DNA from 3 places in the Vibrio sp. YIC-376 genome. Region 1 is predicted to be linked to each of the others. Evidence: predicted binding sites of a transcription regulator. Region 1 holds the regulator's gene; each other region holds the start of a gene.
What was found. The regulator CRP, encoded in region 1, controls carbon source genes, mostly activating them, when cyclic AMP is high. The targets are predictions, from matches to a motif close to TGTGANNNNNNTCACA.

Region 1 (7,750 bases):
GCACCTTCAGACCCTTCTCCCACGCTTTATTCGTAAAAAAGCGCTGTTTACTCCTGTCTGGCAGACGCTGGATACCGAGGATGGTGACTTTCTCGATCTTGCCTGGAGTGAAGATCCAAACAAAGAACCCGCTCAACACAAACCAATCTTCATCCTGTTTCACGGCTTAGAAGGCTGCTTCTACAGTCCTTATGCCAATGGATTAATGAATGCCTTTGCTCAATCGGGCTGGATCTCTGTGATGATGCACTTTCGTGGCTGCAGTGGTAAACCAAACAAAAAGGCCCGTGCGTACCATTCCGGTGAGGTAACGGATGCGCGTTATTTCCTGGAGCATCTTGAGCAACGTTTTCCGCATAGTCCCAAAATCGCGGTTGGCATTTCCCTTGGTGGCAATATGCTGGCGAACTATCTGGCGCAATACAGAGATAACCCCATCCTGAAAGCGGCAGCCATAGTGTCCGCGCCACTCGATTTGGCCGCCTGTGCTAACCGAATTGAACAAGGTTTTTCCAAAGTATATCGACGTTATTTACTCTCATCACTCAAACGTAACGCCTTACAAAAGCACACACTACTCCATGGTGAACTGGCGCTCTCTTACAACTCCATCAAACGCGTAACGCGCTTACAAGAGTTTGACGATTTGATCACCGCGCCACTGCACGGTTTTAAAGATGCTCATGATTATTACACCCAGTGTTCTGGCTTGAGTAAGTTGCAGAAAATCAAGCTGCCAACCCTGATTATTCATGCCAAGGACGATCCATTTATGACCGATGAAGTCATTCCAAAATTCGTCCTGCCAGATAACATCGACTATCGCTTGTATGAACATGGCGGTCATGTCGGTTTTATCTCTGGCTCCGCGTTAAAGCCGAAGTTCTGGCTGGAAGAAGCACTGCCCTCCTACTACCAGTGCATCGCTGCCGGTCACCTTTCTGCTGTTTCAAAACGTAAGACACAGTAAACTGGGGACCCATCATAAAATTTCGAGGTATTTATGATCATTCCTTGGCAAGACATTGCGCCGGATACGCTGGAAAATCTGATTCGTGAATTCGTTCTTCGTGAAGGGACGGATTACGGCACGGTAGAAGTCTCCCTGCAAGATAAGATCGATCAGGTAAAGTCACAACTAGAAAAAGGTGAAGCAGTCATTGTGTATTCTGAGCTGCATGAAACTGTAGATATTCAAAGAAAAGCAAAGTATTAGACTCTTCACATTTTACCGTACCCCAGTCGATGACAAGGCGTTGTTACGTGCTATAGTGGGTTATCAATTGTGCAGTAGACACCTGCTGCACCTTAAAGGAAAAACTTTCGACAAGGTTTGTCATGTCAGCTAAACACCCAATTATTGCGGTTACCGGTTCATCTGGTGCCGGAACAACTACTACATCTGAAGCCTTCCGTAAGATGTTCAACATGATGAACGTCAAACCGGCATGGGTTGAAGGTGACAGCTTCCATCGCTTTACTCGCCCGGAAATGGATATCGAAATTCGAAAAGCACGCGAACAAGGCAGACACATCAGCTACTTTGGTCCACAAGCCAATGACTTTCCTGGCCTGGAAAAGTTTTTCCATCAGTACGGCGAAAACGGTACTGGTAGCATACGCCGTTATCTGCACACATTCGATGAAGCCGTACCATACAATCAGATGCCAGGGACTTTCACTCCTTGGCAAAATTTGCCAGAGAACAGCGATGTACTTTTCTATGAAGGGTTACATGGTGGCGTTGTAGATGGCGACGTGAACGTAGCTCAGCACGTCGATTTTCTGATTGGCATGGTACCGATTGTAAACCTGGAGTGGATCCAAAAGTTCGTGCGCGATACACGTGACCGTGGCCACTCACGAGAGGCCGTCATGGACTCCATCGTTCGCTCGATGGATGACTACCTGAACTTCATCACTCCACAGTTTTCACGTACTCATATTAACTTTCAGCGTGTACCGACGGTGGACACTTCAAACCCGCTCAACGCGAAAGGTATTCCGAGTTTAGATGAGAGTTTTGTGGTGATCCGACTTCGTGGTATCAAGAATGTCGATTTCCCATACCTTCTGGCCATGATTGATGGTTCGTTTATGTCACGCCACAACACCATCGTTGTACCTGGCGGAAAGATGAGCTTTGCGATGGAGCTGATCGTACGGCCTATCCTACAACAACTCATAGAAACAGGAAAAATTGGCTAAAAATCTCGCTTTCGTAGTGTTTACTTTTCATACCGTGATCATGTGCACAGTTTTGCGTACAAAATAGCAACCATGGCACGATTAAAATCAAGAAATAATCCTAGAAAAAGGATACTATTTCTTACCGAAACACAAGATAGCTTGCAGCATATAAAAAGTGCTCTTATTCTAGTAAACCTGATTCAGGCTTAGCTAAAATATGGATAGCGCAAGCGTACCCTGCAGAGGAAGTGAGATATTATGGTTCTAGGTAAACCTCAAACCGACCCAACATTAGAGTGGTTTCTTTCACACTGTCATATTCATAAGTACCCATCAAAGAGCACGCTAATTCACGCGGGCGAAAAAGCGGAAACCTTGTACTACATCGTTAAAGGTTCTGTTGCGGTTCTTATCAAAGACGAAGAAGGTAAGGAAATGATCCTTTCTTACCTAAACCAAGGTGACTTTATTGGTGAACTTGGTCTATTCGAGGAAGACCAAGAGCGTACAGCTTGGGTTCGAGCTAAATCTCCTTGTGAAGTGGCTGAGATTTCTTTCAAGAAATTCCGTCAGCTTATCCAGGTAAACCCAGACATCCTAATGCGTCTTTCTGCGCAGATGGCTCGTCGCCTTCAAGTAACTAGCCAAAAAGTGGGTGACCTAGCGTTCCTAGACGTAACTGGTCGTATCGCTCAGACGCTTCTGAACCTGGCAAAACAACCAGATGCGATGACTCACCCAGATGGCATGCAAATCAAGATCACTCGTCAAGAAATCGGTCAAATCGTTGGCTGTTCTCGTGAGACAGTAGGTCGTATCTTGAAGATGCTAGAAGAGCAGAACCTAATCTCTGCGCACGGTAAAACTATCGTAGTTTACGGTACTCGTTAATCTCTGATAAGAGTAACGTAAGTCAAATAAATCAAAGCCACCAATGGCAACATTGGTGGCTTTTTCTTTACAGATAAAAGTGAGTCAGTCTAGAGCCCCATTCCCAACGGCCTTAAGCAGCCATCGGGAATCGAGTTAACGTATTGAATTAACTATTCGTGCTCTCAAAGATTTTATCTGCAGAAGCAGCAACGAATCCTGGATAAAGTTCACCATTTGCCATTGGGTAACGTTTAGCAAATTCGTAGAAGCCACCTGGAATGATCTCAGAGCCTTCAGTAAAGTGAACAGGCACTTTATCAGCCATGGTGGAAGATTGCTCCAGCAAAACTTCTGGCGAGCCCTTAACTTCACCACCAGACTCGTTAATCACAAATCCAGCTTGACGTAAGTGATCATTCACTTCTTGCACTTCATTGTGCTGGTTCAACTGATTCACGCTAACCGTAAAGTGGTTTGCACCGTAACCATGTGCAGCAAGCCAGGACGCGTATTCGCTCTCTTTAGCCAGAGTCTGATAATCTGCAAAACTTAGGTCCCATAAACGGCCACCATGCAAAAATGCGCTGCCTGTCAGTTTCTCTGCATCTACTTGTGCCACCAGCTTCGCAACAATCGCTTGTAGCTCTGGAGAACACTCTTCTACTTTGAGCTCACTAATAAAGACTTTTGGCTGTTTTGGATCTGGGTGCTCGTAGTGCTTAGCAACGAGTTTCTTGCTTTCAAAGACATAATCACCACACGCTTCATAGCCAATCGCTAAAAATGGCTTAGCCAGCGTTTCAATGCCAAGAGGCTCAACATTAAATGTGCGTAAAGCAATATGGTCGTTAATTAAAGGTTCATCTTCCTGAAGAAGCTGATGAACTTTAGCAGCAGAAGGGCATAGACGTTGAATGTAGTCTTGCCATAGTGATTCAAATAACACATCGGGCGTCATAACGGCTCCTTGTTACGAGATGTAGGGATAAGATAAGAATGTTGGCGGCTCGTTCACAGCCTTAAAAGCTGTCCAGAATAATGAACGAGCAGCCACCAACCTGTGACGGAATATCAGTCAGTCTAAACACGCTTGTCTAAGTTTTTAATCACTTCACTAGTCAGCCAACGCACATTAATACTCCATACATCAGCAGTGCGCTGGCAAACTGAGCCACAGTACATTGCCGAGGCTCATATACTTCAAATTAAAGCGTTAAACCCGGGCTCAACGTTGCAGGTAGTTCAGTCGCGCTACCTTCCATAGATGCCATTGGGTAAGCACAGTAATCCGCTGCGTAATATGCGCTTGGACGAAGGTTACCTGATGCACCAGGACCACCAAATGGCGCGTCGCCACTTGCACCAGTCAATTGACGGTTACGGTTTACAATACCGGCACGAATGTGGTCTACAAAGTATTCCCACTCTTGGTCATTCGTTGAAACGAGACCAGCGGACAGGCCAAAGCGCGTGTCGTTCGCCAGTTCCACTGCCTTTTCCAGACCTTCGTAACGCACCAGCTGCAATAGCGGGCCGAAATACTCTTCATCAGGTAGCTCAGCAATATTAGTGACATCGATAATGCCCGGAGATACAAATGCCGCTTCCCCTGCTTTGGCTAAAACTAGACTCTCGCCGCCTAAAGACTGAAGATTTGATTGAGCATCCAGAATGAACTTCGCCGCTGCCACAGAAATTTGCGGCCCCATAAACGGCGCTGGCTCAGCGAACGGTTGATCAACACGAATGTTCTTCGTCGCTTCAACTAACTTAGTGATTAGCGCATCGCCTTTCTCTCCCAATGGCACGTACAGGCGTCGTGCACAGGTACAACGTTGGCCTGCACTGATGAATGCAGATTGAATGATGGTGTAGACCGTTGCGTCTAAATCGCCGTAGTTCTCAGAGATAACCATTGGGTTGTTGCCACCCATTTCCAGCGCCAGCATCTTGCCAGGTTGACCCGCGAATTGGCGATGTAGAATATGACCGGTGTTTGCACTACCAGTAAACAGTACGCCATCGATACCTTTCGCATCAGCCAGAGCAATGCCTGTCTCTTTGGCACCTTGAACCAGGTTAATCACGCCTTTAGGCAAACCCGCTTCTTCCCACAGCTTCATCGCCACCTCACCAGTCCAAGGTGTTTGTTCTGATGGCTTAAATACCACGGTGTTACCCGCCAAAATTGCAGGAACGATGTGACCATTTGGAAGGTGACCAGGGAAGTTATAAGGGCCGAATACTGCCATTACGCCTAGTGGACGATGGCGCAGGACTATCTGGTTGCCTGCAGCTTCACGTGTCGCTTCACCCGTGCGTTCATGATAAGCACGAATCGAAATTGCGATTTTACCAGCCATTGCAGCGGCTTCTGTGCGAGTTTCCCAAATAGGCTTACCCGTTTCTTTAGCGATCACTTCAGCAATCTTTTCGCTGTTTTCTTTTACTTTTTCTGCAAACGCAAGCACGATCGCTTCACGTTCTGCGAATGGACGATTTTTCCACTCCACAAAAGCAGCTCGAGCAGCGGCTACCGCTTGGTTAACCTGTTCAGCAGTTGCACCTTTACCTTGCCAAATCACTTCTTGGTTGTACGGAGACAGAGATGTGAACTCTTCACCCTGACCTTGTACCCACTCACCTGCAATCCAATGTGTCATTGTTACTATCCTTAAATTCTGTCTTCTATTACTGCGGTAGAAGGCGAACGAAGTCCCCTTCCTCTACCAATAGTGCGTCCGCAAGTTCTGGCGCAAGTACGACGCTCTTGCTCTCTGCGTCATACGCCGCTTTTGCCGCTGCGGCACGGAAGTTTTCGAATGATGAGTTACACATCAAGAAATCTTGTGTACTGTTGTGCGATGCGATTTTTACTCGAGCGCGGAATGAATGACGCACAGATTCAATATTACGTACGTCACACTCAACCGTTGGACCCGCATCGAAAATGTCTACGTAACCACGGTTGGTAAAGCCTTCACGCTCCAGCAGCTTCAATGCAGGACGAGTTTTGTCATGTACCTGACCGATTACTGCTTGTGCTTCTGGACTGAGCAGGTTGATGTAGATTGGCAGCTTCGGCATTAAGTCAGCGATGAAGCCTTTCTTACCGATACCAGTCAGATAATCCGCCAACGTGAAATCAATCGAGAAGAAGTGCTCTTGCAGCCATTGCCAGAATGGAGAATTACCGTTGGCATCAGAAACACCGCGCATCTCGGCAAAAATGGTCTGAGAGAAGCGCTCTGGATGTTCAGCCATCATTAAGAAACGACACTTTGACATCAGACGACCATTCAGGCCCAGGCGGAATTTCTCACGCAAGAAAAGAGTACAGATTTCACTGTTACCCGTGTAGTTGTTGCCAAAGGTCAGCAGCTTAACGACATTGTTTACGCCTAATTTTGGCGATGAGTGAACCACTTTGCTGATGTGGTAAGAATAGAAAGGCACATCCCAACCGATAGATGCTTCGATTCCGGTAGTACCTGCAACTTCACCCGTTTCAGAGTCAAAACCCACCATCAGGTAGCCTTCGTCACCAGGTTTAGTTACGTCAGGCTTACCAAAGCTGTACTCCGAGTGTTTGATTCGATTGGTTAACAGTTCTTCGTTAACCGGTAGAGATGTAAATCCGTGGCCAGACTCAACCGCACAAGTGTGCAGAGCGTCATAATCTGACATCGCGATAGGGCGAACTACTAGCATCAATGCTCCCTCCAGATGCAAGAAAATCCTAACTATATTGATTATATTTTAGGAAAATTCCCCCGTCAGAGATCCTTGACGGGGGTTAATACGTTGGCGTTTTATTTGTTGTACCGCTTACACTAAAGTCGCGATAGCTTTATCCAGTTTCGCCAAACCTTCTTCAATTTCTTCTTTTGTAATAACCAGTGATGGCGTGAAACGGACAACGTTAGCACCTGCAATCAGTACTAACAGGCCTTCTTTACCAGCAGCGACTAATACATCACGTGCGCGACCTTGCCATGCTTCGTTTAGCGCAGCACCTAGCAGTAGGCCTTTACCACGAACTTCTGCGAAGATGTTGTATTTCGCGTTAATCTTTTCCAGACCTTCACGGAACATCGCTTCACGCTCTAAAACACCAGCCAGAACTTCAGGTTTAGTAACTTCGTTTACTACTGCTTCTGCCACCGCACAAGCCAGTGGGTTACCACCGTAAGTAGAACCGTGCGTACCAACTTTAAAGTGTTCAGCAAGCTTCGCTGTAGTTAGCATTGCGCCGATAGGGAAACCACCACCAAGTGATTTAGCTGTGCTTAGGATATCTGGCGTGATACCAAGACCTTGGTATGCGTAGAAGTGACCTGTACGGCCGTTACCCGTTTGTACTTCATCAAAAATAAGTAGTGCGTTGTACTTATCACAAAGTTCACGTACTGCTTGAGCAAACTCTGGTGTTGGAGGCACGATACCGCCTTCACCTTGCAATGGTTCCATCATCACGGCACATGTGCGGTCTGAGATGTGCGCTTGCAGTGCTTCGATATCATTGTATGGAAGATGCGTTACATCGCCTGGCTTAGGACCAAAACCATCTGAGTAAGCCTCTTGGCCGCCAACGGTTACGGTAAAGAACGTACGACCGTGGAAACCTTGTTTAAATGCGATAATTTCTGATTTCTCAGGACCGTATACGTCTGCTGCATAACGACGA
Region 2 (7,750 bases), on a different contig from region 1:
ACCGATGTTTTCTGTGGTTTCGTTTACCGTCCATGCTGCTTCGGCAATTTTCTTAATACCATCTTCAGTAAACTCGATGTCGACGTTTTCTGTTTTCATCAGCGCGATGTACTGTTCAGTCAAAGACGCTTTTGGTTCAGTCAGAATACGTTTGAAGTCGTTACTGCTTAATGCTTCCAGTTCAACACGAATTGGCAGACGACCTTGAAGTTCAGGGATCAGGTCAGACGGCTTCGCCACCTGGAATGCGCCAGAAGTAATAAACAGAATGTGATCTGTTCTTACCATGCCGTGTTTAGTCGATACGGTACTACCTTCAATTAGCGGTAACAGGTCACGTTGAACACCTTCACGAGAGACGTCCGGGCCCGAGCTTTCACCGCGTTTACAGATCTTATCGATCTCATCGATGAACACGATACCGTTGTTCTCAACGTTGAAAATCGCAGCTTCTTTTAGTTCTTCCTGATTCACCAGCTTCGCAGCTTCTTCCTCAGCAAGCGCTTTCATTGCATCTTTGATTTTCAGCTTGCGCTTTTTCTTAGTGTCACCAGCCAGATTCTGGAACATACCCTGAAGCTGGTTGGTCATCTCTTCCATGCCCGGAGGAGCCATGATCTCTACACCCATTTGTGGCGCAGCGATATCAATTTCAATCTCTTTATCGTCCAACTGGCCTTCACGCAGTTTTTTGCGGAAGATTTGACGAGTGTTGGATGTCTCTTCTTTTTGCTCAACCTGACCCCAGCTGTCTCGAGCTGGTGGCAGTAGCGCATCCAGAATACGTTCTTCTGCTTGTTCTTCAGCGCGGAATTTTACTTTTTCCATCGCCTGTTGATGAGTCATCTTGACCGCAACATCAGTCAGGTCACGGATGATGGTTTCTACTTCTTTACCAACGTAACCCACCTCTGTGAATTTCGTTGCTTCTACTTTAATGAACGGTGCATTGGCCAGCTTCGCCAGACGACGAGCGATTTCAGTCTTACCAACACCTGTCGGGCCGATCATCAGAATGTTTTTTGGCGTTACTTCTACGCGTAGGCTCTCTTCAAGCTGCATACGACGCCAGCGGTTACGAAGAGCAATCGCAACCGAACGTTTTGCTTTGTCTTGACCAATGATGTGGCGGTTCAGTTCATGAACGATTTCGCGAGGGGTCATTTCAGACATATTCTTTCCTTACTTCGTTACGATTACTCGGTTGGTGCGGCCAGCTCTGTAGTTGATTCTAGTTCTTCTACAGTGTGGTAGTGGTTTGTGAATACACAAATGTCGCCAGCAATGTTCAATGCTTTTTCAGCAATCTCACGCGCATCCAGGTCTGTGTTTTCTAACAGTGCCGTTGCTGCGGCTTGGGCGTATGCACCACCAGAGCCGATCGCGATCAGGTCATTTTCAGGCTGAACCACATCGCCGTTACCGGTAATGATTAAAGATGCCGTTTCGTCTGCGACAGCAAGAAGCGCTTCAAGTCTGCGAAGCGCGCGATCGCTGCGCCAGTCTTTTGCCAGCTCCACGGCTGCTTTGGTCAAGTGGCCTTGGTGCATTTGCAGCTTGCTTTCGAAGCGTTCAAAAAGAGTGAAGGCATCCGCTGTACCGCCAGCAAAACCAGCAAGTACTTTGTTGTTGTATAGGCGGCGAACTTTGCGCGCGTTACCTTTCATTACGGTATTGCCTAGAGATACTTGGCCATCACCCGCGATGACGACTTTATTATTTCGACGTACAGATACAATGGTAGTCACGAGTCGACCTCTTAATTATTTCTCTTTGGATGTATCACTGTATATGGGGGAGGGGGAAAGGGGATTCAAGGGGGAAAAGATAGAGGACCTAGGTTATAGGATCCTAGGTCCTAGGGAAAACACTTGGAATACGGAATACGGAATACGGAATACGGAATACGCGCAAGCGTTGTCTTTCCTGTTTTCTGTAATCGAGAAGCGAAGCGCCCTATACTCTGAATTTTAAGCACGGAAGTTTCAACAAGTAAACCTAGGACCTAGCTACCTAGGACCCTGTAATCCGTATTCTGTATTCCAAAGCAGCGAGCACGTGAGCTGACATTTCTTACTGCACTCACCGCAGACGCTTCTAGGATCTAGGACCTATTTTTCCCTAGGCCCTTCTTTTAATAATTTTCTTTCCAAATCGCACACGGCTCGATTTTAGCTCGTTGCAACTTATGGCGATCTTTCTCAGCATCGCGCTTAAATTTGTATGGACCTAAAATGATCCGATACCAAGAACTACCTTCTTTTTTGACTATCTTGCTCGACAAACCCTGGAAGGCGATAGCCAACTTTCGCTCATCAGCCTGAGCCTGAGTCTTGTAAGCGCCACATTGCATTACGTAAGGGATCTTCGAAACTTCAATCTCTTTTGCTACCACCTCGACTTCACGCTTAGGGAGTGATTCCACGTACTCCCACTTTTCTTCCGGTGGTGGTGGTAAATCCTTCTTCGGCTTAGGTTTGCTGACTGGAGTCGTTGGCTGCTTCTCGGCAACAGGCTGAGGTTCCGGATCATTGTTGAGTAAGTAGAGCCCGTAACCAAAACCGCCCACTAGCACGATTGCCAGTAGACCGCTACGCCAAGGTTTCTTTCTAGACGGTTGTTTTTTTGTCGACTTTTTTGGGGTTCCGCGCCCCCGTCTCACATAATCTCTGTTTGCCACGGCTACTTCTGGTCATCAAGTATTATTCCAATTATGTTAATCCAGAATGAGACCAGAAAACACCCTGTTTCTGTAATCTTGTTAGATACATATACAAAAAAGCGGCGCAAATTTAGCACCGCTTTGAATGGATAGCATCTCACGCCAATGGTGAGAAAAATTATGCGCGTTGAGGAGGCGCTGCGCTTCCTCGTACGATCAAATTAGTTTCCAGAAGACGTGAGCCTGAATGTACGTCGTGACCTTTCAAAAGTTCGAGCATCATTAGCATCGCTTGTCGGCCAATCTCGTAGCGAGGCTGGGAGATGGTCGTCAATGGTGGATCGCAGTACTGAGCAAAGTTGATGTCATCAAAGCCCACTACCGACAGATCTTGCGGCACTCGCAATCCTAGCTTTTTCGCTTCCTGAATCGCACCAATAGCCATAGTGTCACAGTGACAGAAAATAGCGGTTGGTGGATCCGGCAGTTCCAACAGTTTACGTACGGCTTTTGCTCCGCCTTCAAAAGAGAATTCGGTGACGATGCTGTACTGAGGGTCTTTATTGATGCCGGCTCGACGCAGTGCTTGCTGATAACCTTGCTGACGGAATTGGCATAATACGGCGGTATCAGGACCTGAAATCTGTGCAATACGCTTATGACCGAGTTGAGTCAGGTAATTGACGGCTTCAAATGCCGAGGTCAGGTTATCAATGTGGACTGTTGGAAGCTCTAGCTCAGGAGCAAACTCACAGGCCATAACCATTGGAGGCAGGTTCTTTTGTTCTGGTTTACTGACGTCAAAAGGTAAGTCTGTACCAAGCAGCAGCATCCCGTCAGCTTGCTTAGTAAAAACCAGGTTAACGAACGAGCTTTCGCGTTTTTTCTGCTGACCACTATCACCTAGCAACACGAGGTAACCGTGTTCCATTGCGGCATCTTCAATACCACGAATGATTTCAGAAAAGTAAGGGTCGCAGATGTCTGGGACGATAGCAACAATAGTCTTTGATTCGTTTCTTCGTAAATTACGTGCTAACGAATTAGGTGAGTAACCCGCCTCAAGTACTGCGTCTTCAACTCTTTTTCGCGTAGAAGACGAGACTTTTTCTGGATTCATCAATGCTCGAGATACCGTCGCGGTAGATACTCCCGCAAGTTGGGCAACATCCTTCATTGTCGCCATAGTTTTTAACCTCTCAAATATTTCGCCAAGATGACGTTATTTCCTTTATTGAAATCGCTGTGATTTAGCACAGATAAATTCACGCCCTATCATTACATTTTTGGTGTTTATTTGTCAGATAACGCGCTTGTTTCTTGCTAGAACACCACTTTAACTTGTGGGAATCGCCATGGAGTTAAATTAAAGTCTTTTGCTTCAAGGCACTTAAGACTTTACTAATTTGGATAGTCTATTCATTTCTATGGCGAAAGTTACGGTCTGTTTAACAAAAATCGTAATGACAATGTGATATCCATCACATTAAAAGGTAATTCATTACATGAGTAAACGTTTGCTAGCTGAGATCTTGTGGTTCTATGTCTAAATTCCAACGTACTTTTTTGGCATTAGGCAACAACTCAATAGCAGGTTTGGCACTGGTTAATAACTTTTGCATCAAGGAACGATGTTGCGTTTGCAGCAAAAGTTGCCAGCGATATTTACCCGCTCGCTTAGCAAGGGGCGAAGGCGTCGGGCCTAGCACCATACAAGTATCATCAAATAATGGGTGAGATTCGAGGGTAAAACGGACTTGACGCAGAAAGTCCTCCACCAATTCGCTTTGGTTTGCTTCCGCTTTGAATAGAGTCAGGTAACTGTACGGGGGAAGCTGTGCCAGTTTACGCTCTTCTAAAGCGCTCATTGCGAAGTGTCGGTAATCTTTTTGCAGCAGTGCTTGCAACAAACTGTGCTCTGGATGATGAGTTTGCAAAATAACTTCACCGGGTTTACTCGCACGCCCAGCTCGTCCCGCAACCTGAATGAAAAGTTGTGCGAGACGTTCAGAAGCACGAAAGTCACTGCTGTATAAAGATCCATCCACATCCAAAAGAGCAACGAGTGTGACGTTAGGAAAATGATGCCCTTTAGCGAGCATTTGTGTGCCTATTAAAATCTGGTAGTCGCCCTTGCGAATCGACTCGAGGGCATCTTCTAAACTGCCTTTGCGACGAGTGCTGTCTCGGTCGATACGAATAGCTTTGTATTCTGGAAAGAGTTGCGCCAACTGATGTTCTAGCTGCTCAGTACCGACACCAACGGTCACCAGTTGAGTGGAACCACATCCCTGACACTGATGAATCACTGGCTGCTGCGAGCCACAGTGATGGCAGCGTATTTCATTACTGTATTGGTGGAAGGTGTAGTAGGCATCGCACCGTTTACACTCTGCAATCCAGCCACACTCATGACACATAAGCGCAGGAGAAAAGCCGCGACGGTTAAGGAATAGCATTACCTGATTACCGGCTTTTAAGTGTTTACGCATTTCTGCAATTAAAGATGCGGATAAACCACTTTCTAAATATTGTCCTTTGACATCGAGAACTTTGTTTGTTGTTGGTACCGCTGAGCCAGCACGCTGAGTGAGCGTCAGATGGTGATATTTACCCGTTAGTGCATTGTGCAGCGTTTCTAGAGCGGGAGTCGCAGAACCCAGCACGATAGGTATCTGCTCTTTGTGCGCACGCATCACTGCAACATCGCGCGCGTGGTAGCGTAAACTATCTTGCTGTTTGTATGACGAGTCATGCTCTTCATCAACGATAATAATACCGAGTTCGGCAAAGGGAGTGAGCAGGGCAGAGCGGGTTCCGATAATGATCCCTGCGGCTTTATCCCGAGCAGATAACCAGGCATTTAGACGCTCGGTTTCATTTAAACCCGAGTGAATCACATCAACTGGTACATTGAAGCGACGTTTAAATCGGTTAATGGTTTGCGGCGTAAGGCCGATTTCCGGAACCAGTACTAATGCTTGCTTGCCTTTCTCCAATACGGGCTTGATCAGGTTGAGATAGACCTCTGTTTTGCCTGAGCCAGTCACGCCCTCTAATAAATAGCAGGCAAACCCGTTTTGACTGTTCACGCTGGCAATGGCTAATGCCTGCTCATGATTGAGTTTTGGCTTATCGACGTCACTTTCTACCGAGTGTGACCATGTGGATGTGGCTGGTTTCTTCTCTATTCGTTCAACCCAGCCTTTTTCTTCCAATGTATTTAATACGCTTGATGTGATCTCTTGCTCAACCAGTTCCTGATGAGGAATAGGGCCATGAGTCATCATTTGTAGTGCGCGCTGTTGTTTTACGGCGCGTCCGAGCCCTTGCATGAGTTTGTCTTTGCCAGATTCGGTGATTTGCCATTCTTGCAACGTAGCAAAATCGGCAGGCTTGCCCTTTCTTAAAGCTGCCGGCATTGCGTTGTGAAGGGTATCGCCCAATGGGTATTGATAAAACTGGCTACACCATGTGAGCAACGAGAACAGTTTGTCTGACCAGATTGGCTGAGAATCTAATACCGCTTTAATGGGCTTGAGTTGTTCTTTAGGGAAATCAGAGTGGTTCACCATTGCGGTGACAATACCCACCAGAGTCTGGCGACCAAACGGCACAGATACACGTCCGCCAATAATCGGAAACAGATGTCCCGGGATGGCATAATCGAATTGTTTATCGAGTGGGACGGGCAGTGCCACTCTCGCAATGGATGGACGCATAGTTTTCAAGCTGTAATATAAAGAGGGAAAGAAGCTTAGAGTCTATTAAAATCAGTAGGAAAATTCGAGTAAAGCCGATCTTCGGTGCGTGAAAGCGGCTATTACAAATAGACTGGATAAAAAAGTGGCGAAAAAATTGCCAAATATGTTGATCCTATCAATGTGATTCATTAATATATCGCGCCTTGAGATATGGCTTCGGCAATAAGCTGATGCGGTATCGCATTTTTAATATTAATTACGTGTGGTGTACGGCTTAGACTCGTATAGCGACACGGCCTACTATTGAGGTTATCCCATGAAAGCTGGTATCCACCCAGAATACAAAGCAGTAACTGCTACTTGTTCTTGCGGCAACACGTTTGAGTTCAACTCAACTCTAGGTAAAGATTCTATCCACCTAGACGTATGTGACAAGTGCCACCCATTCTACACTGGTAAGCAACGTATCGTTGATACAGGCGGCCGTGTTGATCGCTTCAACAAGCGTTTCGGTGCACTATCAAGCGGTAAGAAATAATAGCAGACGCTATTACGATTACAGTTTAAGAAAAGGACGCTTCGGCGTCCTTTTTGTTTATGAACGTTTTGTTTATGAAGCAGCTGGCTGGTGGCCCTAAAACCGTCAGTTAAAACTCAAAAACAACAAGTTAAAAATAGTTGCGATTATTTTTCACTCAGGTCTTGCAACCTAAAGTGTGATCTGTATAATGCAGCGCACTGGTTAAGCCAGTTGTGAACCAATGAGCAGTGAGGAGCTAATAAACTCAATAGTTTATTAGGTAATGTAGACTCAGCTTATGTTCGCGGTTAATACAATTAGCTATCTTTTCTTCGGAAAAACTATCCCCAGAGGTGACTTTGGCATGTAGGGATAGTTAATCGAAAATTAACTGACAATGCGTCCTAATCTTGGATGCTACGGTTTCACATGAATCAATCGGCATTCTCTCGTCTTGACGAGTCTGAGTGGCGATATTGTTTGTGTAATTTTTTACTATTGGAGCTCTGTCTCATGCAGAACCAACGTATCCGTATCCGCCTAAAAGCTTTCGATTACAAACTAATCGACGCTTCTACAGCGGAAATCGTTGAAACAGCTAAGCGCACTGGCGCACAGGTTCGTGGTCCAATCCCACTACCAACTCGTAAAGAGCGTTTCACAGTTCTTATCTCTCCACACGTTAACAAGAAAGCACGTGACCAGTACGAAATCCGTACTCACAAGCGTCTAATCGACATCGTTGAGCCAACAGACAAAACTGTTGATGCTCTAATGCGTCTAGACCTTGCTGCGGGCGTTGACGTTCAAATTAGCCTAGGTTAAGGGAGATTAGAATAATGATTGGTCTAATCGGTCGTAAAG
Region 3 (7,750 bases), on a different contig from region 1:
CAACATCATAGTGCTTAGCAATGTTAGCCATCGTTTCGCCGTCTTGCACCACGTGGTTCTCAATACGACCAATAAGACGACTGCTGTCTGTCGGCAACTCGTACATCTTAGCAAATGACAATCCACTAACTAATGACAACGATACTGATAACAGGGTTCGTTTCGCGATACTCATTGATCGCTTTTTGCTAAGCATTTCACTTTATTCCTTGGCACTTTTGAAGAGCCGTAAGGTTATCTCTCTTTCCACTTTGTGATCAACCACTGGAGTGTGATAATCCAGTAAAGAAAATCCCTCCCACGTCCATGGTTTGTGGATGAACTTGTTTGGCACACTCTTAATTTCCGGAACCCAATGACGCACAAAGGAACCATCTCCATCAAACTTTTCGCCTTGGCTGACTGAATTGAAAATTCGGAAGTAAGGCTGACCGTCACAACCGGTCGATGCAGACCATTGCCATCCCCCATTATTGGCCGCAAAATCACCATCGACAAGTTTGCTCATAAAGTAGACTTCACCCCATCGCCAATCAATGTGCAGATCTTTAGTCAAAAAGCTCGCCACTATCATACGTAAACGGTTATGCATCCAGCCAGTTTGATTAAGCTGACGCATGGCTGCATCAACGATAGGAAAACCTGTTGTGCCAGTTTTCCAACGCTCGAACGCTTGCTCGTCGTAAGACCACTGAATCTTTTCTTCCCAATCAATAAAGCCTTTTCCTTTCACCAGTTTTGGTTCGAAGACCAGCAAATGTTGGTAGAACTCACGCCAAATGATTTCGCTTAACCATGTTGCTTTTCCTTCAGACAAGTCCGGATGTGCACTCTCAGCAAACAACCGCGCAAGACACTGTCTTGGTGACAAAGCACCAATCGCTAAGTAAGGAGATAACTGGCTCGTTCCGGCTACCGAAGGAAAATCACGTTCATTACGATACTCATCACTACACTCACGAACGAACATTCTCAGCTGTTTCAGAATGTCATTCGTTGACGCAAACCAATGATCACTGGACTCTCGCGGATAACTGAATGTGAAACAGTCATCGAAGCACTTTCCCTCCAGAACTCGCAACACTTTGTTCGAAAGCTCTTCCTGAACCTGAGGTTTCGAGACTATAGGTATTTGGAACTTTTGCAACCAGGCTCTTTTAAAAGGGGTAAATACCTTAAAGTAGTCACCTTGCTTATTAAGAACGGTCGTTGGTGCGTGAACACACTTATCATGAAAGAGCTCAAAACTGATGCCAGATTGATTTAACGTCTGTGAAACTTGACGATCAAGTGCTTGCTCATTGACTTCATAATGAATATTCGCCATCACGCTGGTCACGTTCAATAATTCTGCCCAGCCACTAATCACATCAGTGCAGTCATCGAACTGTTCGACTTCAGCATACAGAAACGGAATATTGAGTTCGTGAAGTTCTCTGTTAAGGTGCTCTAACCGACGGGCGACGAGATCCGCTTGCATTGGAGCCATGTGATGCTCTCGCCACTGCTGCGGCGTTGCAATAAAACACGCGACAACAGGCTGCCCGGAATCCAGAGCCGCCTTTAGTGCTGTGTGGTCTAACGTTCTTAGATCACGTCGAAACCAGACCAGAACCATACTGACTCCTTAACTACTCTGCGTGTGGCCTAGGTGGAGTTTTTCGATCACCTCTGAGCACTGAATTTGATTCGGGAATTGAGTCTGTAACGCTTTTAACGCTTCTACTTGTTTGATTGGTAGTGCTTTGTTGGAGAACAGAAATACTTGCTGATAACGCTCAATTACCTCGTGTTCAATTAAGCCAGAAATGTCGTTTACTTTGTCAATTAAGGTGACGTGATATCCCAGTTCACAAAGCTTCGCCGCTTGAATCCAGCTTTCCGATTCCCGAAGCTGTTCAAAACTGACGAGCAAACACTTCCCTTTCGAGGCAGCCTTATTTTCAGAATCAATCACGAGTGCGAGTCGTTTAATAAGACAGGTTTGAAAGAGCCCCTTCTGCAAGGATCGAAGCGACCCTTTGACTAACTCCAATGCATCAAACACCGGATTAATAAATTGCTCAACGACTAAGTTAAAAGGATACTCCTTCATCACTGACGTCAAAACACTCTCTATCTTAGCGCTATTGAGTTGAGACAGTGCGGACAACAAGGTCTCAACTTCTTCTAATACGTACGGTTCCGAGCTGATTTCTACATCATCAGCTTTTCCCAGCAAGCCTTTTACTTTGCCGATAGCGATGCCTTTCACCAACCAGCTTTGTATTTCTCGAATCGTGTCAATATCCTGCTGGCGATATAAGCGATGACCTTTTTCTGTCCGTTGCGGTTGAATAAGGTTATATCTTCTCTGCCAAGCTCTCAGCGTGACGGGTTTTACGCCCGTCAACTCTGCGACATCTCTAATTGCGTACAGTTTTTCTTCTGAACTACAAGCCATAACGTAATCTCATCTCCTGCGGGTGCGGCTCTAAGTATTTTTGTTTTTGTAAATACTCGTCCGGATAAGTATTTAGATAGTGCTTAATCAGTGTTAGCGGAGCAAGCAACGGCAACAAACCGGTACGATAATCATGGATGACGGTCACCAGCTCTTCCTTTTCACCTTTATTCAAGGATCGTTTGAAATACCCTTGAAGATGCATCAGTACATTGGTGTTATTTTTGCGGCTGGCTCGGTTTGAGAGGGCTTTCATTAATCCTGAGCGATATGCTGCATAAAAGTCTTCAATGTTGTAACTTGCAACATCAGCCACCAAACGCCCCAATGAACGGTACGATTCAGGATGATGCGCCATTAGCGTTAATTTATAGCGGGAGTGGAAATCAATGATTTTGCCTCGGGTTGGTTCTCCTGACATTGACTCATAAAAGTCATTAAGGCAGTACACGCGAGTAATAAAGTTCTCTTTAAGAACCGGGTCATTCAGACGTCCATCTTCCTCAACCGGTAACCAGGGCATTTTCTGCATTAGTGTTTGAGTGTACAAACCTACCCCTTCTTTTGAAGCATTATGATTGCTGTACACTTTGACACGCTCCATACCACAGGTTGGCGATTTGGCACAGACGATGTAGCCACATAGATTCTGCTTCTCAAGCTCATCAACTTTGTTCTCAGAGTATGCCAACATGTTGTCAGTGTGGTCATTCTCAGGATTTTTTGTTTCCACCAGTGCCAGACGTTCTTCATTAGAGATCAAACGAATAGTAGGTCGAGGAACTGGCATACCAACACCGACCTCGGGGCAAACAGAAACAAAGTCGAAGTAATTACTGAGCTCTTTAGTCACGAAATTACTCACCTTATGACCAGAGTCGAAACGGACACGTTCACCTAAAACACAAGAACTGATACCTACTTTGATTGAAGATTCCATGATTACGCCATCCCTATACAAAAGGTTTTATTGTATAACTTATAGCAAGCTTGCTTAGGTTATACAAGAAATTAAATTGTACAATTTAATCGTTTTACACGCTCGAACTGCACTTAGATCACCGCGAATACAAAAAAGTAATGTCGCCTCAATCTTTGATTTTGCGTGCGACATCAACAAATCGCCTCCGAGCAAATCGATTGCCTTTCGGCTTTCAACATATTTCGTTATAATCATAAAGCTTGGTTTCTATAAGGGTTGTTTTTGTGACCAACCTCTCAAGGATGTAGCTTGCTCCCCGATATTATTGCCTCAACGAAAACGAACGAATTCAACAGAATTGGTAACAGCCATCTATACTAGATGCGTTTTATCAAACAAGACTTTGGAGAGCACTTATGGCAACCCCACACATCAACGCACAACCAGGTGATTTCGCTGAAACAGTTCTAATGCCTGGCGATCCTTTGCGAGCTAAGTACATTGCAGAAACGTTCCTGGAAGATGTGAAGCAAGTTTGTGATGTTCGAAACATGTTCGGCTTCACTGGCACTTACAAAGACAAGAAAGTATCTGTAATGGGTCACGGTATGGGTATCCCTTCATGCTGTATCTACGTACACGAGTTGATCGCTGAATACGGCGTGAAAAACGTTATCCGCGTAGGTAGCTGTGGCGCTGTACGTGACGATGTCAATCTGATGGACGTTGTGATCGGTATGGGTGCTTCTACTGACTCAAAAGTTAACCGTATCCGTTTTAACAACCACGACTTCGCGGCAATTGCTGACTACGACCTTTTAGAAGAAGCAGTAAAACAAGCACGCCTGCAAGAAGTACCAGTAAAAGTGGGTAACGTATTCTCAGCTGATCTGTTCTACACACCTGAAACCGACCTGTTCGCGAAGATGGAAAAACTAGGCATCCTAGGTGTAGATATGGAAGCGGCTGGTATCTACGGTGTCGCTGCAGACCTAGGTGCAAAAGCGCTGACTATCCTGACAGTTTCTGACCACATCATCCGTGGTGAAAAACTAAGCTCAGAAGAACGTCAAAAATCGTTCAACGACATGATGAAAGTTGCACTAGAAACCGCAATTAACATCTAATTAATCATTTGCAGCCGGTGCCTGACCGGCTGCCTGAATTACCCAGAGGGGGTGATCGTGTCTAACGGCGAACTGCCAAAAGATGCAGATGGGTTACAACTCAACTTTTGTAAAACATTGGCGTGTGACAACTTTGGATTGAGCGATGCAAAACGTTACGTTCTGCAACATGCTAACCCTAAGCGTCCAGCGATGGTTTGTCGTGAATGTGGAGCTTTCCCCCCTTTACTTAACAACCGCGATGTAGTGAACGAACTTCATCGTCTGCGGCACGTCCATAGTGACGGTTTGCCTGCCTGTCGTAATAATGAATGCGACAACTTTGGACTCTCTGTCCACACTCACAAACACCTATACCACGCTTTTGGTTACAGTGGCGATCGCCAACGTTACCGCTGCAAAGCGTGTCAAAGTACTTTCGTCGATAAATGGTCCGGTGCGAATAAAAAGCTTCAGTTCCAAGAGAACTTAATGGGTTTGCTGTTCACTGGTTATTCCGTGCGCGAAATCTGTCGTAAGCTCAGCATCAACCCTAAAACGTTTTACGATCACGTAGATCACATTGCTAGTCGCTGTCGCAGAAAACTTGCGACCATTGATGCTCGCTGGGTAAACCACGCTAATCATTATGAATTAGCATCGAATTACATCGCTCTGCAGCCAAAGAGTAATAATGGCGTATACTGGATTGTCTCCGGTGAAGCACATTCCGGTTATATTCTCTGTCAGCACGTGAACTACTCATCTGACGAAGAGCCGATTGGCACGGTTGATCATAACCCGTACGATCAGGTTTCTCGGTTTGTTTCTCAAGAATACACAGCAGAAGCCAGCGAACCACCAGCAGAGCCTTCAAGCAAGCTTCGTGAACGCATCGACCAGAAATATCAGACCATTTTGGCTCGGGCTAATGTCGAAGACCCGCTAGGGAATCTTTCTGTATTCCACTACCCGTCAAAAGGTGCACTCATTCGTCCACCTTACACGTCGTACGCTCATTATCTGCACGTACTTGATATGTGCGGGTCAAATAAGCACGTTGCTATTTACATGCCTCAAGATCCTCTCCTCCGTTCGGCAGCGTTGAGTGTCTGCTTGTCTCGCATTAAAAACAAAAGTGTCGATTTAATGTATGTGGAAGAAGATCCAGCCTGGGACATGAACTTACCATTTGGCAAAATTGATATTGCTTACATGAGTTGGTGGCGTGACCGTTGGGCTATCTCAAATCAAGGGACTATTTCAAATCAAGGGGATAGAAGTTCAAACCAAGGAGATAGAAGCAAAGGCATTTGTTACCTTGCTGGTAGTAACAATGAGCCGGAAAAATGGTTCAATGTCGCGACGACACGTCATGTACAGTTCTACCAGAATCGATTCCAGCTACTGTTTGAAGGCTTCATTAACGAACCACGTCGAAAATTAAGACCAGGTGGTATTTTACCACTTCTGGATATATTCAGAGCGTGGCATAACTTGTGCTATCAAGATAAAAAAGGCCTCACAGCAGCTCAAAGACTGGAAGTTACAGACGCGCCTTTGACGATTAAGCAGCTTCTATCCTAACTACTGACTGTTGTGATGTAGAAATTAAGAACCAACCAGTCAGGATCAGTGAGTACAAAAAAGCCTACCTTGCTGAGCGAGATAGGCTTAGTGTTTTTGATTGAAGCTTACAGCTCTTCGCCATAGATATCGAAGGAGAAGTATTTCGCAGCGATCTTATCGTAGGTGCCATTCGCGCGAATCGTCTTAATAGCTTGGTTAAACTTCTCTGCTAATTCTTTATCGTTTTGACGCAGTGCCAAAGCGGTACCCTCACCGATGTAGGCTTTATCAGTAACCGCTTCACCAACAAATTCATGGCCTTGGCCAATTTCTTTCTCCAGGAACGCCAAAGCAAGCTGATCTGAGTTACCAAAGGTAGCATCCAAACGACCGTTCGCCATATCCAGATACACTTCATCCTGACCTGAGTAGCGCTTGATTGTTGCAACTGAACCAAATTTATCTGTCACGTAAAGATCATGAATCGTACCGCTTTGCACACCAATCACTTTATCTTTTAAACCAGCTTCACTAATTTCAATATTGCTGCCTTCTTTAGCAACAAAACGCGCTGGAGTCTGGTAGTACTTATTAGTAAATAGTACGCGTTTTTTACGATCATCCGTAATACGCATTGAAGCCATAATCACGTCTGACTTACGTGCAAGCAAACTAGGAATCAGAGAATCCCATCCCTGTGAAACCCAGGTACATTCTAACTTTGCCTCTTGGCATAAGGCATCAGCAATTTCGATATCAAAACCGACTGGCGAACCGTTGGCATCCATGTAATTAAATGGTGGGTAAGTAAAGTCAGAAGCCAGACGAACTTCTTTCGCCATCAAAGGTGTGGATAGTAGTGCAGCGGTACAAGCTAATGCGCTCAGCATTTTCTTCATGTGTAATGTCCTTATTATATTTCAGTTGATGGTGTCAGTTGATTGCTCTAGTTGCAAGTTACATATAGTTTCCGCCACTTCCTGCATGCTCTTTTCCGATCCAATCGTGATTCGAACGCAATTCTGCAGGCTTGGCTCATGAGTTTGGTTACGAGTCACAATTCCTTGTTGACGCAAGTATTCAAAAAGATTGACGTGCGGTTTAGTGCGAATCAATACGAAGTTAGTCGCTGACGGATAAATGGTTTCTATCCAGTCCACATTTTTAATACGCTCTATAAAACTTTGACGAGATTCAATTAAGGTACGGGTATGCTCCACTACCTTTTTTAATCCTTCCGCGCTTAACGCTTGTAATACGATTTCCGCTGAACTATCAGGCATCGGATAAGGGGGAATAAGTTTACACACAAAATCCATTATCGATTGCTGGGCAATAATAAATCCGCATCGTACCGCTGCTAGTCCAAAAGCTTTGGACAAGGTGCGAATCACAACCAGATTCGGATAACGGTCAATTAGTTCAACCACGCTGTGGTCAATCTCAAATTCAATATATGCCTCGTCGACAACCACTATTGCGCTCTGTTGTGTTTGTTCCAATACATCAACGATCTTTTCGTAGCTCAGAAGCTGACCAGTTGGATTGTTTGGTGAACACAAAAACACGAGGTTAGCCTGTTCTGCTGCTTTTACAACGCTCTCAACGTCAAGGTCAAAGTTTGGCAGAAGTAGTGGGCTATCTATCACGTCAATAGCGAGTGACCCGGCACAAAACTCGTACATCGCATAGGTCGGAGTGCAAATAGCG

Region 2: a site for CRP is predicted at 4,133-4,148, ahead of cytR (DNA-binding transcriptional regulator CytR). Genes of this name have one in related genera too.
Region 3: a site for CRP is predicted at 3,649-3,664, ahead of deoD (purine-nucleoside phosphorylase). Genes of this name have one in related genera too.

Annotation. Positions count from the first base shown of each region.
Region 1 covers NZ_JBBWFK010000023.1:15,951-23,700, forward strand. The annotation lists gene WJM94_RS23085 (hydrolase) at 1-970, shown strand, start outside; gene WJM94_RS23090 (YheU family protein) at 1,004-1,216, shown strand; gene WJM94_RS23095 (phosphoribulokinase) at 1,339-2,208, shown strand; gene crp (cAMP-activated global transcriptional regulator CRP) at 2,449-3,081, shown strand; gene WJM94_RS23105 (DUF1338 domain-containing protein) at 3,230-4,021, opposite strand; gene astD (succinylglutamate-semialdehyde dehydrogenase) at 4,269-5,726, opposite strand; gene astA (arginine N-succinyltransferase) at 5,755-6,774, opposite strand; gene WJM94_RS23120 (aspartate aminotransferase family protein) at 6,892-7,750, opposite strand, start outside.
Region 2 covers NZ_JBBWFK010000006.1:286,739-294,488, reverse strand. The annotation lists gene hslU (HslU--HslV peptidase ATPase subunit) at 1-1,173, opposite strand, end outside; gene hslV (ATP-dependent protease subunit HslV) at 1,197-1,748, opposite strand; gene WJM94_RS13760 (SPOR domain-containing protein) at 2,135-2,680, opposite strand; gene cytR (DNA-binding transcriptional regulator CytR) at 2,841-3,848, opposite strand; gene priA (primosomal protein N') at 4,183-6,384, opposite strand; gene rpmE (50S ribosomal protein L31) at 6,683-6,904, shown strand; gene rpsJ (30S ribosomal protein S10) at 7,400-7,711, shown strand; gene rplC (50S ribosomal protein L3) at 7,726-7,750, shown strand, end outside.
Region 3 covers NZ_JBBWFK010000003.1:227,490-235,239, forward strand. The annotation lists gene WJM94_RS08055 (L,D-transpeptidase family protein) at 1-196, opposite strand, end outside; gene phrB (deoxyribodipyrimidine photo-lyase) at 203-1,618, opposite strand; gene WJM94_RS08065 (MerR family transcriptional regulator) at 1,628-2,443, opposite strand; gene WJM94_RS08070 (YbgA family protein) at 2,433-3,383, opposite strand; gene deoD (purine-nucleoside phosphorylase) at 3,782-4,492, shown strand; gene WJM94_RS08080 (transposase) at 4,550-6,058, shown strand; gene WJM94_RS08085 (ABC transporter substrate-binding protein) at 6,166-6,939, opposite strand; gene hisC (histidinol-phosphate transaminase) at 6,961-7,750, opposite strand, start outside.